Regions from separate parts of the Pseudomonas sp. FP1742 genome, predicted to be linked through region 2. Evidence: riboswitches for the same ligand, from Rfam matches in the RefSeq annotation. Region 2 holds a riboswitch; the other holds the start of a gene.
The links. A riboswitch is a leader RNA that binds a small molecule or an ion and turns the genes downstream of it on or off. The one in region 2 is predicted to bind cobalamin.
Positions count from the first base shown of each region.

Region 1: it holds a riboswitch for cobalamin, as region 2 does, so the genes downstream of both, PSH64_RS17210 (CbtB-domain containing protein) here and cobO (cob(I)yrinic acid a,c-diamide adenosyltransferase) in region 2, are expected to answer to the same signal.

Region 1 is NZ_CP117460.1:3,892,538-3,900,346, reverse strand. It holds gene PSH64_RS17235 (fatty acid cis/trans isomerase) at 1-1,340, shown strand, start outside; gene nfuA (Fe-S biogenesis protein NfuA) at 1,539-2,123, shown strand; gene cobM (precorrin-4 C(11)-methyltransferase) at 2,294-3,040, opposite strand; gene PSH64_RS17220 (cobalamin biosynthesis protein) at 3,123-3,536, opposite strand; gene PSH64_RS17215 (CbtA family protein) at 3,533-4,237, opposite strand; gene PSH64_RS17210 (CbtB-domain containing protein) at 4,249-4,440, opposite strand; cobalamin riboswitch at 4,561-4,789, opposite strand; cobalamin riboswitch at 4,977-5,191, shown strand; gene cobW (cobalamin biosynthesis protein CobW) at 5,293-6,354, shown strand; gene cobN (cobaltochelatase subunit CobN) at 6,358-7,809, shown strand, end outside.
Region 2 is NZ_CP117460.1:1,836,142-1,843,950, forward strand. It holds gene PSH64_RS08250 (C40 family peptidase) at 1-384, shown strand, start outside; gene PSH64_RS08255 (C40 family peptidase) at 550-1,086, shown strand; gene PSH64_RS08260 (O-methyltransferase) at 1,098-1,760, shown strand; gene PSH64_RS08265 (sorbosone dehydrogenase family protein) at 1,881-3,194, opposite strand; gene PSH64_RS08270 (hypothetical protein) at 3,263-3,847, opposite strand; cobalamin riboswitch at 4,002-4,236, shown strand; gene cobO (cob(I)yrinic acid a,c-diamide adenosyltransferase) at 4,318-4,929, shown strand; gene PSH64_RS08280 (cobyrinate a,c-diamide synthase) at 4,926-6,308, shown strand; gene bluB (5,6-dimethylbenzimidazole synthase) at 6,305-6,955, shown strand; gene cbiB (adenosylcobinamide-phosphate synthase CbiB) at 6,952-7,809, shown strand, end outside.

The DNA of each region.
Region 1 (7,809 bases), 2.1 Mb from region 2:
CGGGCTACGGGCCGGAGCGGCGGGCCAATCCGTTTGCCACGTTCGAAGCGATCCCGGCCCAGGCGCGTTACCAGTTCATGCTCGATAACGCCGAATACTTCGTGCGTACCTTTATTCGCGGCCCGGTCTGCCGGGGCCAGATCGCCACCGACGTGATTCGCGACAATTTCTGGGCACTGTTCCAGGCCCCGGAGCATGACCTTTACATCACCGACCCGAAATATCGCGGCCAGGCCACGCCGTTGCTGGCGATGCCGGGGCAGAACGATGACGTCGGCAGTGTCCTGAGCCTGTGGCACGACTACCGCAACAAACGCAACGAATACGAAGCCCTGCGCCGGGACAGCTATGCTGACTTGCCGGCGCCGAGCTGGTCGACCCTATGGGCCGGCAATGACAATGCGCTGCTGAGTATTTTCCGGCATTTCGACAGCGCCTCGGTGAACAAAGGCCTGATCGGTGATGTTCCGCAAACCATTTGGCTGTTCGATTACCCGTTGCTGGAACGCACGTATTACCAGTTGGCGGTCAACTTCGATGTGTTCGGCAACGTGTCCCATCAGGCCCAGACCCGGCTGTACTTCGACCTGATCCGCAACGGCGCCGAGCAGAACTTCCTGCGCCTGATGCCGGCCAGCTCACGGGACGGCTACCTTGACGATTGGTACCAGAACAGCGGCAAGTTCAAGATGTGGCTGGACTACGAATACATCGACAATGACAAACCGACAGCCCTGACGCTGGATGAAAACGACCCGAAACGCGATTTCGCCTTGCAGTTGCTGTCCCGTTACGGCGAACTCAACGCCAGGCCCGATCCGATCAACCGCTGCGACGGCGCTTACTGCTCGCGGCCGAACATCGATCCGGCGCTGCAGAACGCCGAGCAGGCCCTGAGCCGCCTGACTTCGCGCCCGGCCGCCGGTTTGAAGGTCATCGATCAATTGCCGGAAGCCACGATGTTGCGCATCGAGACCCCAAGCGGCACGCGCGAGGTCTACAGCCTGCTGCGCAACCGGGCCCACAGCAACGTGGCGTTCCTGCTCGGGGAGTCGCTGCGCTATCAGCCGGGGCTGGACACGTTGACCATTTATCCGGGTGTGCTCAGCAGTTACCCGAACTTCATGTTCAACATCCCGGCCGGGCAAGTGCCTGCGTTCGTCAACGAAATGGAAAGCGCCAAGGACGCTGCCAGCTTCGAGAAAATCGTCGAACGCTGGGGCATTCGCCGCAGTCATCCGCAGTTCTGGCAGTATTTCCATGACCTGAGCCGCTACATTCACGACACCGACCCGGTGGAAGAGGGCGTGCTGGACATGAATCGCTACGAGAATCTCTAAAATGCCTGCAATCCAGTGTGGGAGCGGGCTTGCTCGCGAAAGCGGTGTATCAGGCAATATCAATATTGACTGTGCCGCCGCCTTCGCGAGCAAGCCCGCTCCCACATTGGATCTGTTGCGCTTTCCCGACAAAAATACTAGGACTTTGTGCGGCGCGTCGATTGGCGTAAACTGCGTCCAAGCCTGCGAGGAGTTTCCATGACCGCTATTACCATTACCGACGCCGCCCACGATTATTTGGCTGATCTGCTGTCCAAGCAGAACACCCCGGGTATCGGCATCCGCGTCTTCATCACCCAGCCTGGCACCCAGTACGCCGAAACCTGCATTGCCTACTGCAAGCCGGGCGAAGAAAAACCTGAAGACACGTCGCTGGGGCTCAAGAGCTTCACCGCTTACATCGACTCGTTCAGCGAAGCGTTTCTGGACGATGCGGTTGTCGACTACGCCACCGACCGCATGGGCGGCCAGCTGACCATCAAGGCGCCAAACGCCAAAGTCCCGATGGTCAACGCCGACAGCCCGGTCAACGAGCGCATCAACTATTACCTGCAAACCGAAATCAACCCGGGGCTGGCCAGCCACGGCGGTCAGGTCAGCCTGATCGATGTGGTCGAAGACGGTATTGCCGTGCTGAAGTTCGGCGGCGGTTGCCAGGGCTGCGGCCAGGCAGACGTCACCCTGAAGGAAGGCATCGAACGCACCTTGCTCGAGCGCATTCCCGAGCTCAAGGGTGTTCGTGACGTGACCGACCACACGCAGAAAGAAAACGCCTACTACTAAGGTGTTCGCTGCAGAAACGAAAAAACGGCACCCGTGAGTGCCGTTTTTTATGGGTGAAATTCACTGACGCCTTCGCGAGCAAGCCCGCTCCCACATTGGATCTGCGGCTGAAACAGATTTTGTGTCCAGCGACAATCCCCTGTGGGAGCGGGCTTGCTCGCGAAGGGGCCCTATGGGCGATACAAATGCGCATGCCCCGCGCGATACAGCGACGACTCGCTGAAGTGATCGCTGCCCAGCACCCGACCCACCAAAATCAGCGCCGTGCGGCGAAAGCCCTTGGCTTGAACCTTCTGCGCAATGTCCGCAAGCGTCCCCACCACCCAATCCTGATCCGGCCAGGTCGCCCGGTGAATCACCGCGATCGGGCAATCGGCGCCGTAATGCGGCAGCAATTCGGCAAGGATCTTCTCCAAATGATTGACCCCCAAGTGGATCGCCATGGTCGCCCCGTGTTGCGCCAGGCTGCCCAGCTCTTCACCGGCGGGCATCGCGGTCTTGTCGGCGTAGCGGGTCAGAATCACGCTCTGTGACACGTCCGGCAGGGTCAGTTCAGCACCCAACAGGGCCGCGCAGGCGGCAGTGGCGGTGACACCGGGGATGATTTCGAAAGGAATGTCGAGCTCACGCAGGTAGCGAATCTGCTCGCCAATCGCGCCATACAGGCTTGGATCGCCGGAGTGCACCCGGGCCACGTCCTGGCCATTGGCATGGGCGGTCTTGATCAGCTCGACGATCTGTTCCAGGTGCAGTTCGGCGCTGTTGACCACCTGTTCGGCCCGGTGGCCTTCCAGCACGGCGGCGGGGACCAGGGAGCCGGCATAGATGATGACCGGGCAGCTACGAATCAGCCGCTGGCCTTTGACGGTGATCAGTTCCGGGTCGCCGGGGCCGGCGCCAATGAAATAGACGGTCATCGTCGTTTCCTGTCAGAAAAAGGGCCTGGGCACACTTCAGATGAAGAATGCTCATGATCGAAGGTGGGGATTATCGGGGATTTTACGCGGCGCTGGCCAATGCCAGGGTGGCCTGGGCGTATTTTTGTCGTGGAATCAGCAACTTTGCCGGTGCCTGGGCCAATTGTTCGGCCAGTGCCAGCGCGGCACTTTCCGCTATGCCGTAACAGCCGGTGCGCTCGAACGCGATGTCCGAGTGGTGGCTGAGTTGCGGTTCATAACCGGCCAATTGTTCGCTGCTGAAATACATCAACGGCAATGCCAGCTGTTCGGCCAGTTCGATCAGGGCAGGCTCTTCGCGCTTCAGGTCGATGCTGGCCAGGGCCTTGATCTCACGAAGCTCGATTTGATGGGCCTGTAACGCCTGATCGAGCAGCGCCCGCAGCGTGCTGACGGGGCAGCCGCGCTGGCAGCCCAGGCCGACCACCAGGGTCGGCGCTGTGCCGTTTTCAGTCATGCGCTGTAATGTCCATCGCTTTTGCGGCGGAACAACCAGGCGCTGATCAGGCCCAGGGCCAGCCAGAACGCCACGTTGGTCAGCTGCGAAGCGATCTTGAATTGCGTTTCCAGAGCTTCCGGAGCCAGCATCGAATGGACTTGCGGTTGTGGTGCGCCAATCACATGCGGCACGGCCAGGATCGCCACGCCGAGCGCTTTCATCAGCCAGTGACGGCTGAACACGATCAACGCGATGCCGACGGCCGTGGACGCGGCAGTGCCTATCCACCAGATTTGCCGTTGCGCCAGATCAGCCGCGGCAGTGCCCGGCAGCTCAGGCGGCAGGCCGAGAGTCGGAGCCAGTACGAACGTCGCATAACCGGCCAGGCCCCAGAGCAGGCCCTGAGAGGTTCTGGTCGGTGCGCGCAGAGTGTAGAGACCCGCAAGCATCAGGGCGAAACCGACAGCCACCACCAGGTTGCCGCCGGTAGTGGACAGCACGCGCTGCCAGCCGTCTTCCGGCTCCCAGGCTTCGGCATCGTGGGTATGAGCCGCAGCACCTGCGGCGTGTTCGTGAACTTCAACAACGGCCGGCTCGGATTTTTCGTAGGTCTCGGCCTGCAGAATCAGCGGGGCGACCCAGAAGCTTTGCAGCAGGGTCAATAGCAGCGCGGCCAGCAGCCCGGTGAAACCTGCGGTTTGCGCAATACGCTTGATCATGTCAACAGGTCTCAATGGCACGGAAACGCGGAGCTGTGACGGGTGTCGTGCGCGGCGTTGTGTACCGCTGCGATGTGCGAGAAACCGGCGAAATACACAAGGCTGGCGCCAAGGATCGACGCACACACGGCGGCGGTCAGGCGTTGAGTCAGGGTTGTGGTGGTGCTGGCTGTGGCGTGGCCGGTAGTGCTGATGATCGACATGGCGCTTCCCTCTGGTCTGTCAGCGGGTGAATAGAGCGCATGAGAACCTCCGCACGCCGGGGCACGCAGAAATTTCGAACAGCGCCCGCCCACCGCGGGTTTGTTATTCAGTGAAGGTAAAACTCACTTGCTGTTGCGGGCCGGTCTCCGGGCTCGCGAGGGGCAGGGCTTGTGCCGAAACCTGCAAGCATCACCTTCCCATGCCGGATGACCGGCACAGTGGATCTGACGCTTCACTCGCTTACCGTTGCGGGGGCAGCACCGGACTGACATGGCTTTAGAGTAAAGCACATGATTCACCGGTTTCCCGTTTCACCCTGTGAAAGGCACCCGTAACAAGGCGTGTAGGAGAGCATGGGCGAGGGTTGGGCGTCAATTGGCAAGGGTTCTCACTTGGATACCGAGTCGCTCCTTTCGCGAGCAAGCCCGCTCCCACAGGGGAACGCATTTCAAATGTGGGAGCGGGCTTGCTCACGAAGGCGTCGTCTCAGGCGCCAGAGAACTCAGGTGGACATTGACCCGCCCCCACACGATGCGTAGCCTTGCGCTTTCGAGGTTCTTCGGCGTTTGCCGAAGCTAAGAAGGGAACGCGGTCGATGCCGCGGCTGCCCCCGCAACTGTGAACGGTGATGTTCGCTGCCACGCCACTGCAAACCCTGATCCATCAGGCTCGCGGGAAGGCGCAGCAAACGCCAGTCCAACGATTGGCACACCGTCAGCCAGGAGACCTGCCTCGACACAGATTCTCACTTTCAACCGGGCGGGGTGATCCGGTGGCGAACTCTTCAGGCACGCGCCCCCGCGTTGCCGGTCGTCGTCCCGTATGCCCGCCACCTTGCCAAAGGGCATCCGATGAAAACACTGGCCAAACTCCCCGTCACCATCGTTACCGGCTTCCTCGGCTCGGGCAAAACCACCTTGCTGCGGCACATGCTCGACAACGCCCAGGGCCGTCGCATCGCGGTGATCGTCAACGAGTTCGGCGAGCTGGGCATCGATGGCGAGATCCTCAAGCAGTGCTCCATCGGCTGCACCGAAGAAGAGGCCAGCGGTCGTGTCTATGAACTGGCCAACGGCTGCCTGTGCTGCACCGTTCAGGAAGAGTTCTTCCCGGTGATGCGCGAACTCGTCGCGCGTCGCGGCGACCTCGACCACATTCTCATCGAAACCTCGGGCCTGGCCCTGCCAAAGCCTTTGGTTCAAGCCTTCCAGTGGCCGGAAATCCGCAGTGCCTGCACCGTTGACGCGGTGATCACCGTGGTCGACAGCCCGGCCGTGGCCGCCGGCACTTTCGCCGCGTTCCCGGATCAAGTGGACGCCCAGCGCAAACTCGACCCGAACCTGGACCACGAATCGCCGCTGCACGAGCTGTTCGCCGACCAACTGGCCAGCGCCGACCTGGTAATCCTCAACAAGGCTGACCTGATCAGCGCCACGGACCTGGCCCGCGTGCGCCTGGAAGTCGCCGAAGAGCTGCCGCCGGCGGTAAAAGTCATCGAGGCCAGCAGCGGTCGCCTGCCACTGGACGTGCTGATTGGCCTCGGCGCCGGTTCCGAAGAACACATCGACAGCCGCCACAGTCATCACGATCATCACCATGAAGGTGAAGACGATCATGACCACGATGCATTCGATTCCATCTCCATTGAGCTGCCACAAGCCGACGAAAGCCTGCTGATGGATGCGCTGACTCAATTGGTGGTTCAGCACGGCATCCTGCGGGTCAAAGGTTTTGCGGCGGTGCCGAACAAACCGATGCGCCTGTTGATTCAGGGCGTGGGCACGCGGTTCGACAAACACTTCGACCGCCAGTGGGGCGCCGAAGAGGCGCGCAACACCCGTCTGGTGTTGATCGGTCAGGATCTGGACGCCGCTGCGCTCGAAGCGCAATTGCGCGCTGCGCTCAGCGTTTAAACCATGCACCTGCTCAGGACCCAGCCCGGCGGATTCGTGTCGGATGACAACATTGCCGACCTTGGACAAACCCCCGCCGAGCTGGTGATCCTGTGCAGCGGCGATTCCAGCCTGGCGTTGCTCGCCGAAGCGGCGCAGCAGTTGCCCGACGATTACCCGAGCCTGCGCCTGGCCAACCCGATGCAGGTGCAGAATCACGCCTCGGTCGATCTGTATGTCGACGAGGTGCTGCGTCACGCCAAGGTGATTCTGATCTCGCTGCACGGCGGCATCGCCTATTGGCGTTATGGCATCGAGCGTCTGGTGGAATTGTCCCAGCGCGGTGTACAGCTGATTCTGGTACCGGGCGATGATCGCCCGGACCCGGAACTCAGCGACTTGAGTACGGTGCTTCCCGAAGACCGCGACCGGCTCTGGCAGTTTTTGCGCCAGGGCGGCATGGGCAATGCCCTGGATTTTTTCCGCTGTCTGGCCAATCGCTGGCTGGGTCGCGATTACGCCTGGGCCGAGCCACAAACCCTGCCGCGCACCGCGATCTACCACCCGCAAAAAAGCCCCGCGCACCTTCAGGATTGGCAAGCCGATTGGCAAACCGGTCAACCGGTGGCGGCGGTGTTGTTTTACCGCTCGCACTTGCAGGCGGCGAACACCGGTTTCATCGATGTTTTCTGCCAGCGTTTGCAGGCGGCGGGGCTCAACCCGTTGCCGATTGCTGTGGCCAGTCTGAAAGAATCCGGCTGCCTGATGGTGGTCGAGGACTTGCTGGATGAAGTCGAGGCGGGGGTGATTCTCAACACCACCGGTTTCGCCCAGTCCAGCCCCGAAGCGCCGCACCTGCGGCCGTTTCGTCGCAACATCCCGGTGATCCAGGCCATCTGTGCCCAGGACAACGAACCCGGTTGGCTGGCAAGCGAGCAGGGCCTCGGTCCTCGCGATCTGGCGATGCATATCGCTCTGCCGGAACTGGACGGGCGAATCATCAGCCGACCGATCAGTTTCAAGGACCTGGCCTGGCGCAGCGAGCGCAGTCAGTCCGATGTGGTTTGTTATCGACCGCAACCCGAGCGCATGGATTTTGTCGCTGAGCTGGCGCGGCGCTGGATTGATCTGGCGCGAGTGCCCAACGGCGAAAAACGCATCGCCCTGATCCTCGCCAACTACCCGACCCGTGATGGGCGCATCGGCAATGGCGTCGGTCTCGACACCCCGGCCGCCGCGCTGAATATCCTCCGTGCCCTGTACGCCGAAGGTTATCCGCTACCGGCCGAGTTGCCGGACAGTGGCACCGCGCTGATCCAGCAACTGCTCGGTGGCGTCAGCAATGACCTGGACACTCTCGATCAACGCCCGTGTCACCAAAGCCTGGCGCTGGACGATTACTTTTTGATGTTCAACGCGCTGCCCGAAGCCAATCGCGAGGCGGTGCTGCAACGTTGGGGCTCGCCTGAAAACGAT
Region 2 (7,809 bases):
TCCCTGATCGGTACCCGCTACCGTTTCGGCGGCACTTCCGAGGCAGGCTTTGACTGCAGCGGCTTCATCGGTTATCTGTTCCGTGAAGAAGCCGGCATGAACCTGCCGCGCTCCACCCGCGAAATGATCAACGTTGATGCTCCGCTGGTTGCTCGCAGCGCCCTCAAGCCGGGCGATCTGCTGTTCTTCGCCACCAATGGTCGTCGCGGTCGTGTCAGTCACGCCGGGATCTACGTGGGTGACAACCAGTTCATCCATTCCAGCAGCCGCAAAAGCGGTGGGGTCCGGGTCGATAGCCTGGGCGACAGCTACTGGAGCAAGACCTTCATCGAGGCCAAGCGCGCCCTCGCGATGGCCCCGACAATGGTCACCGCACGCAAGTAAACGTACGACTTGTAAGGCGAAGTTAAAGTCTTACTTGAAGTTTGCTGCGTAGCCGCTAGAATCCTGATCTATTATTGATGGCAAACCGCCTGCGTTCTGCGCAGGCGGTTTTCTTTTCTGTCGTTTCGACAGAAAAAGCCGCAGCCAGATCAGGATGTTCTGTTTATGACGATGTCGGCCCGCCTCGCACTCATGTTCTTCGCAGCGCTGCTCAGCGCCTGCGCCAGCCGCACACCGCCACCTGCGCCGGTGGTTCGCGCGCCGATTGTTTTCGGTTCCTCCCAAGCCTTTTCCCCTGCGGCAGAAGACGTGCTGTTTCGCGCGCTCGGTCTGGTGGGGACACCTTATCGCTGGGGCGGCAACACGCCGGATTCCGGGTTCGATTGCAGCGGGCTGATCGGTTACGTCTATCGCGACGTCGCAGGCATTTCCTTGCCGCGCTCTACACGCGAGATGATTGGCATGCAGGCTCCCAACGTCGGCAAGGAAGGCTTGCAAACCGGCGACCTGATCTTCTTCGCCACCAATGGCGGCTCCCAGGTCAGCCATGCCGGAATCTACGTCGGCGAAGGGCGCTTCGTCCACGCGCCTGCCACGGGCGGCACGGTCAAGCTGGACAGCTTGTCCAAAGCTTACTGGCAGAAAGCTTATCTAAGCGCCAAGCGCATCTTGCAACCCGAGCACTTGGCACATAATCCATAGCGGAGGTTGTCATGACCGCTCGCACGCTCAATCTCGACGATTCCCTTTACCAATATCTGCTCGACGTTTCCCTGCGGGAGACGCCGCTGCTCAAGCGCCTGCGTGACGAAACCCAGGCGCTGCCCATGGCTCGCTGGCAGGTGGCCCCAGAGCAAGGGCAGTTTCTCGCATTGCTGGTCAAACTCATTGGCGCCAGGCGGTTGCTGGAAGTCGGCACCTTCACCGGCTACAGCGCCTTGTGCATGGCGGCGGCATTGCCGGATGACGGTTCGCTGATCTGTTGCGATCTCCCTGGCGATTACAACGCCACCGCCCGACGGTACTGGCAGGAAGCAGGCGTGGGTGGGCGAATCGATCTGCGTCTGGCACCTGCGTTGGAAACCCTCGAACAGCTTGAGCAGCAGGGGCAGGGTGAGCACTTCGATCTGATTTTCATCGATGCCGACAAGGCCAACTATCCGGCTTATCTGGAGCATGCGCTGCGTTTGCTGCGGGTCGGTGGTCTGGCGGTGTTCGATAACACGCTGTGGAGCGGGCGGGTGCTTGAGGCCAATCCCGAGAGCGAAGACACCCGAGCCATCCAGGCGCTCAATCGTGCCTTGAAGGATGACTCGCGGGTGGATCTGTCGTTGTTGCCGCTGGGCGATGGCCTCACGATCTGTCGTAAACGCTGATCCCCTGTGGGAGCGGGCTTGCCCGCGAAGGCGTCGGCACATTCAACATTGATTTAGCCTGGCCTGCCGCTATCGCGGGCGAGCCCGCTCCCACAGGGTTTTCATGTTGCAGTCATCCCATTATTTGGCCGCGCTAACGCGCCACACCTTGTTTCCCACATCATCGGCCACCAACAGGCCGCCCTGCTGATCGATCACCACGCCCACCGGCCGGCCCATGGCTTTTTCCTCGTCGTTGAGGAAGCCGGTGAGCACATCCACCGGCTGTCCGCTCGGTTTGCCGGCGCTGAACGGCACGAAAATTACTTTATAGCCGCTGTGTGGCTTGCGGTTCCAGGAGCCATGCTGGCCGATGAAGGCTCCTTGAGTGAACGGTGCGGGCAGTTTGCTGCCTTCGGCAAACGTCAGGCCCAGGGACGCGGTATGGGGGCCCACCGCGTAGTCCGGTGCAATGGCCTTGGCGACCAGATCAGGGTTTTGCGGCTCGACGCGAACATCGACGTGTTGCCCGTAATAGCTGTAAGGCCAGCCATAGAACCCGCCGTCCTTCACTGAAGTGATGTAGTCCGGCACCAGGTCGCTGCCGATTTCGTCACGCTCGTTGACTGCGGTCCACAGTGCGCCGCTCTGAGGCTCCCAGGCCAGGCCGTTCGGGTTACGAATCCCGGAAGCGAAGATCCGATGGTTGCCGGTGGCGCGATCCACTTCCCAGATCGCCGCGCGACCTTCCTCCTGATCCATGCCGTTTTCGCCGACGTTACTGTTCGAACCCACGGTGACGTACAGCTTGCTGCCGTCCTTACTGGCGATGACATTTTTGGTCCAGTGGTGATTTCGCGTGCCGCCCGGCAAATCGACCACTTTGATTGGCTGTGCCTTGATCGCTGTCTCGCCGTTTTCATAGTGAAAACGCAGCAAACGGTCGGTGTCGGCGACATACAGGTCTTTGCCAACCAGGGTCATGCCGAAAGGCGAGTTGAGGTTTTCCAGGAACACCGTGCGGGTTTCGGCGACGCCGTCGTGGTCCTTGTCCCGCAGCAGAGTGATGCGGTTCGGGCTGGGGACGCCGGCACCGGCGCGGCCCATGACTTTGCCCATGATCCAGCCGCGAATGCCTTTGCTGTCATCGGATTTGGCCGGCGCGTTGGTTTCGGCCACCAGTACGTCACCGTTGGGCAGCACGTAGAGCCAGCGCGGATGCTCGAGGCCTTCGGCAAACGCTACTACTTGAGTGCCTGCGGCGGCGACGGGTTTTTTACCTTGAGGCCAGCCGATCGCCGGGGCGATGTTCACCGTCGGGATCAGGGTTTTGTTCGGTTCTGGCAGCTTGGGCGACGGTCCGGTGCCGTCCGAGACTTGCAGGCTGGAGGTTTCACCACAGGCGGCGAGCCCTCCGGCGAGCGCGATGATGAACACGAGCTGGGGTTTGCGCATTACTGATCTTCCCTATGAATGCATTGACGTAATCATAGAGAAGCGTAGCTGCGTGATGGTTCAACCGGTCAGCCGCGGGCTTCCTTGAACAGCACGGCGATCCCTGGGTGGTAGTTGCCGGCCTCATTGCGCAACTTGCGGTAGGCGTAAGGGAAATACCAGGCCACGGCGCAGGTGTGTTCCTTTTGCAGGTCGTCGAGCATGTCCTGGAGTTCTTCCGGGGTGGCGCTGTGCTGGGCTTTTTGCGGGGCGACAAACAGGCAGCCGAGTTTCAGGTCGCTGGCGTAGCTGATGCGCTTCGCGTCGCTGGTGATGTCCGCCAGTGCCTGGGTCAGGTTCAGGCTATTGACCCGTGGCCAGCGCTGGGTGGCCTGCAGGTAAGCGCGTTCTTCGCTGGTAGCGATAAACAGATCGGCGCGGGCGTTGCGTTCGCCTTCTTCGGTCTGTTTGCGCGACGGTGTTTGCTGCAGCGTGACCATTTCCGCCATCCAGGCTGCGGCAGAGAGCAGGCCGAGGTTGGCGCTTTCGTCGTACCAGTAAGGCGTATCGTTATCGCCGCGCACGGCGTTGTAGCGGTCGATACAGTCAAACCAGCGTTCCAGCACCGGGCGCAGGAATTCCAGCTTCGGATTGCTGATGATCATGCCTTGCATGTGGCTCACCCTTGTTATTGTGTTATGAGGTTGTGGCTCTTTGATATCACTGCTGGCAGTGTGGCACAAGATTGGCGTCAGTAAATTGATCGACGGCAGTTATTCGCTCACTGGTGTCCCGTCTTCAATTGACGCTCCACCCCCAACCCTCTAACCTTCGCGGCTTGTTTCAGGTGCTCTGTGGCCTTGGTCGACAGAGTGAAACAGGGAAGCCGGTGAGTGAGTTTCTTCAAGCGAAGAACGATCACGATCCCGGCGCTGCCCCCGCAACGGTAAATGAGTGAAGACTGTGCCTTGAGCCACTGTGTCGACTGTCGACATGGGAAGGCGCGCAGTTGGCCCCGCGCCGCTCATGAGCCCGGAGACCGGCCTGATCCATCCAAGCGGCATCACGGTGGGCGATGCCAGGCTTCTTGCCGTCTATTCTTGTGCCTGCCCGCCGTTATCCAGCCTCAACGGAGAGCTCCCCCATGACTGATACCCCCGATCGTGACGAACGCCATCTGGCGCGCATGCTGCGCAAAAAAGCCGTGATCGACGAACGCATCGCCAACTCGCCGAATGAGTGCGGCCTGCTGCTGGTACTTTCCGGCAACGGCAAAGGCAAGAGCAGTTCGGCGTTCGGCATGCTCGCGCGCTCCATGGGCCACGGCATGCAGTGCGGCGTGGTGCAGTTCATCAAGGGGCGCAGCAGCACCGGCGAGGAGCTGTTCTTCCGGCGTTTCCCGGAGCAAGTGCGTTTTCATGTGATGGGCGAGGGCTTCACCTGGGAAACCCAGGACCGCCAGCGTGACATCGCCGCCGCCGAGGCCGCGTGGGCGGTGTCCCGCGAACTGCTGAGCGATCCGTCCATTGGCCTGGTGGTGCTCGATGAATTGAACATCGCCCTCAAGCACGGTTACCTCGATCTGGATCAGGTGCTCAGCGACTTGCAGGCCCGTCCGCCGATGCAGCATGTGGTGGTCACTGGCCGTGGCGCCAAACCGGAGATGATCGAACTGGCTGACACCGTCACCGAAATGGGCATGATCAAGCACGCCTTCCAGGCCGGGATCAAAGCGCAAAAAGGCGTCGAGTTGTGATTCAGCCACGTCATTGCCCGGCGGTACTGATCGCCGCGCCGGCTTCCGGTCAGGGCAAGACCACCGTCACCGCCGCGCTCGCCCGTTTGCATCGCAATCAGGGGCGCAAGGTGCGCGTGTTCAAATGCGGCCCGGACTTTCTCGACCCGATGATTCTCGAGCGCGCCAGCGGTGCGCCGGTTTATCAACTGGACATGTGGATGGTCGGCGAGCAGGAAAGTCGTCGTCTGTTGTGGGAAGCCGCTGGCGAAGCCGATCTGATCCTCATCGAAGGCGTGATGGGGCTGTTTGACGGTACGCCTTCCAGCGCCGACCTAGCGCGGCATTTCGGCGTGCCGGTGCTCGGCGTGATCGACGGCACCGCCATGGCGCAGACGTTTGGCGCGCTGGCCCTGGGCTTGGCGCGCTATCAGCCGGATTTGCCGTTTGCCGGCGTATTGGCCAACCGGGTCGGCACCGTCCGGCATGCGCAGTTGCTCGAAGGCAGCCTGACGGAAGGCTTGCGCTGGTACGGCGCGCTGTCCCGGGAAACGGGGATCGAATTGCCGAGTCGGCATCTCGGCCTGGTACAGGCCAGCGAATTGAATGATCTCGATCTGCGCCTCGATGCGGCGGCTGACTCACTGGCCAGCAGTTGCGACGTGGCACTGCCGCCGGCCGTGGAATTCGCCGCGCCTGAAATGATCGCGGCCGAACCGTTGCTGGCCGGTGTGCGGATTGCCGTGGCTCGGGACGAAGCTTTTGCGTTTACCTACGGCGCGAGCCTGGATCTGCTGCGGGCCATGGGCGCCGAGTTGTCTTTCTTCTCGCCGATCCGCGACTCCGAATTGCCGGAAGCAGACAGCCTGTATCTGCCGGGCGGTTACCCTGAATTGCACCATGTGGCGTTGTCACAAAACACACCCATGCTAAACGCCATCCGCGCTCACCACGCGGCGGGCAAACCGTTGCTGGCCGAGTGCGGCGGCATGCTGTACCTGCTGGACTCGTTGACCGATGTCGAGGGTACTCGCGCTGAACTGGTCGGTTTGTTGGCCGGTGATGCGGTGATGCAGAAGCGGCTGGCTGCGTTGGCCTTGCAGGCGGTGGAATTGCCGGAAGGTTTGCTGCGTGGGCACACGTATCACCACTCGTTGACCAGCACCGAGCTTGAGCCGATTGCGCGTGGCCTGAGCCCCAATGGCGGGCGAGGGGCAGAGGCGGTTTTTCGCGAGGGGCGGATGACGGCCTCTTATGTGCATTTTTATTTTCCGTCCAATCCATCGGCGATTGCTGCGCTTTTTGTGCCGGACCTTGATGCCGCCTTCGCGGGCAAGCCCGCTCCCACATTGGATCACCTAAACCCTGTGGGAGCGGGCTTGCCCGCGAAGAGTCCATGACGGACAACGCCTTTTCCGAAGCCGAACGCGCAGCCGTCTACCGAGCCATCGGCGAACGCCGCGACATGCGTCACTTCAGCGGCGGCACGGTCGAGCCCGAGTTACTGCGGCGCCTGCTCGAAGCCGCACATCAGGCACCGAGTGTCGGCCTGATGCAGCCCTGGCGGTTTATCCGCATCAGCGACCGTGCGCTGCGCGGCAAGATCCAGCAACTGGTGGAAGAAGAACGCATCCGCACCGCCGAAGCCCTCGGCGAGCGCTCCGACGAATTCATGAAGCTCAAGGTCGAAGGCATCAACGATTGCGCCGAGGTGCTGGTTGCCGCGCTGATGGATGACCGTGAACGGCATATCTTCGGTCGGCGTACGCTGCCGGAAATGGACATGGCCTCGCTGTCCTGTGCCATCCAGAACCTTTGGCTGGCGTCCCGCGCCGAAGGCCTGGGCATGGGCTGGGTGTCGCTGTTCGAGCCACAAGCCCTGGCGGATTTGCTGGGTTTACCGAGCGGGGCCAAGCCGTTGGCCGTTCTTTGCCTGGGGCCGGTCAAGGAATTCTATCCGGCGCCGATGCTGGTACTCGAAGGCTGGGCGCAGGCGCGTCCGCTCAACGAGTTGCTGTATGAAAATTATTGGGGAGTGAGTCAATGAGTGTGGCGTTGTTGAGTGTCGCCGCGGTCGCGCTGGATGCGCTGCTGGGTGAGCCCAAACGCTGGCATCCGCTGGTTGGGTTCGGTCGTTTTGCCGATCGCATCGAGCAACGTTTCAACTCTGGTGGTCGCGGCTGGCGCAGTCACGGCGTGACGGCCTGGGTGATGGCGGTGGTGCCGCTGACCTTGCTGGTCACCGCGCTGTCCTGGGCACCTTACGTTGGCTGGATCGTCGAGATTCTCGCGCTCTATTGCGCGCTTGGCATGCGCAGCCTCGGCGAGCATGTCGAGCCGGTGGCCAAGGCCCTGCGCAGTGATGATCTGATCGAGGCGCGCGAACGCGTCGGCTATCTGGTCAGCCGTCAGACCAGCGAACTGGACAAAACCGAAGTCGCCCGCGCCGCCACCGAATCGGTGCTGGAGAACGGCAGCGATGCGGTGTTCGCCGCGCTGTTCTGGTTTGCCGTGGCGGGGGCGCCTGGTGTGGTGCTCTATCGTCTGAGCAACACCCTGGATGCGATGTGGGGTTATCGCAACGATCGCTTCGAGCGTTTCGGTTGGGCCGCAGCGAAGATCGACGATGTTCTCAACTACATTCCCGCACGCCTGGTGGCGTTGACCTACGCACTATTGGGCAAAACCCGACTGGCGCTGAAATGCTGGCGCACCCAGGGGCCGACCTGGGACAGCCCGAATGCCGGGCCGGTGATGGCGGCTGGTGCCGGTGCGTTGGGTGTCGAGTTGGGCGGGGCGGCGATTTATCACGGTGAATTGCATCAACGTCCGCAACTGGGCGAAGGCGTGCCGGCGGATGCCGATTCCATCGACCGTGGCTGGCAATTGGTCCAGCGCGGG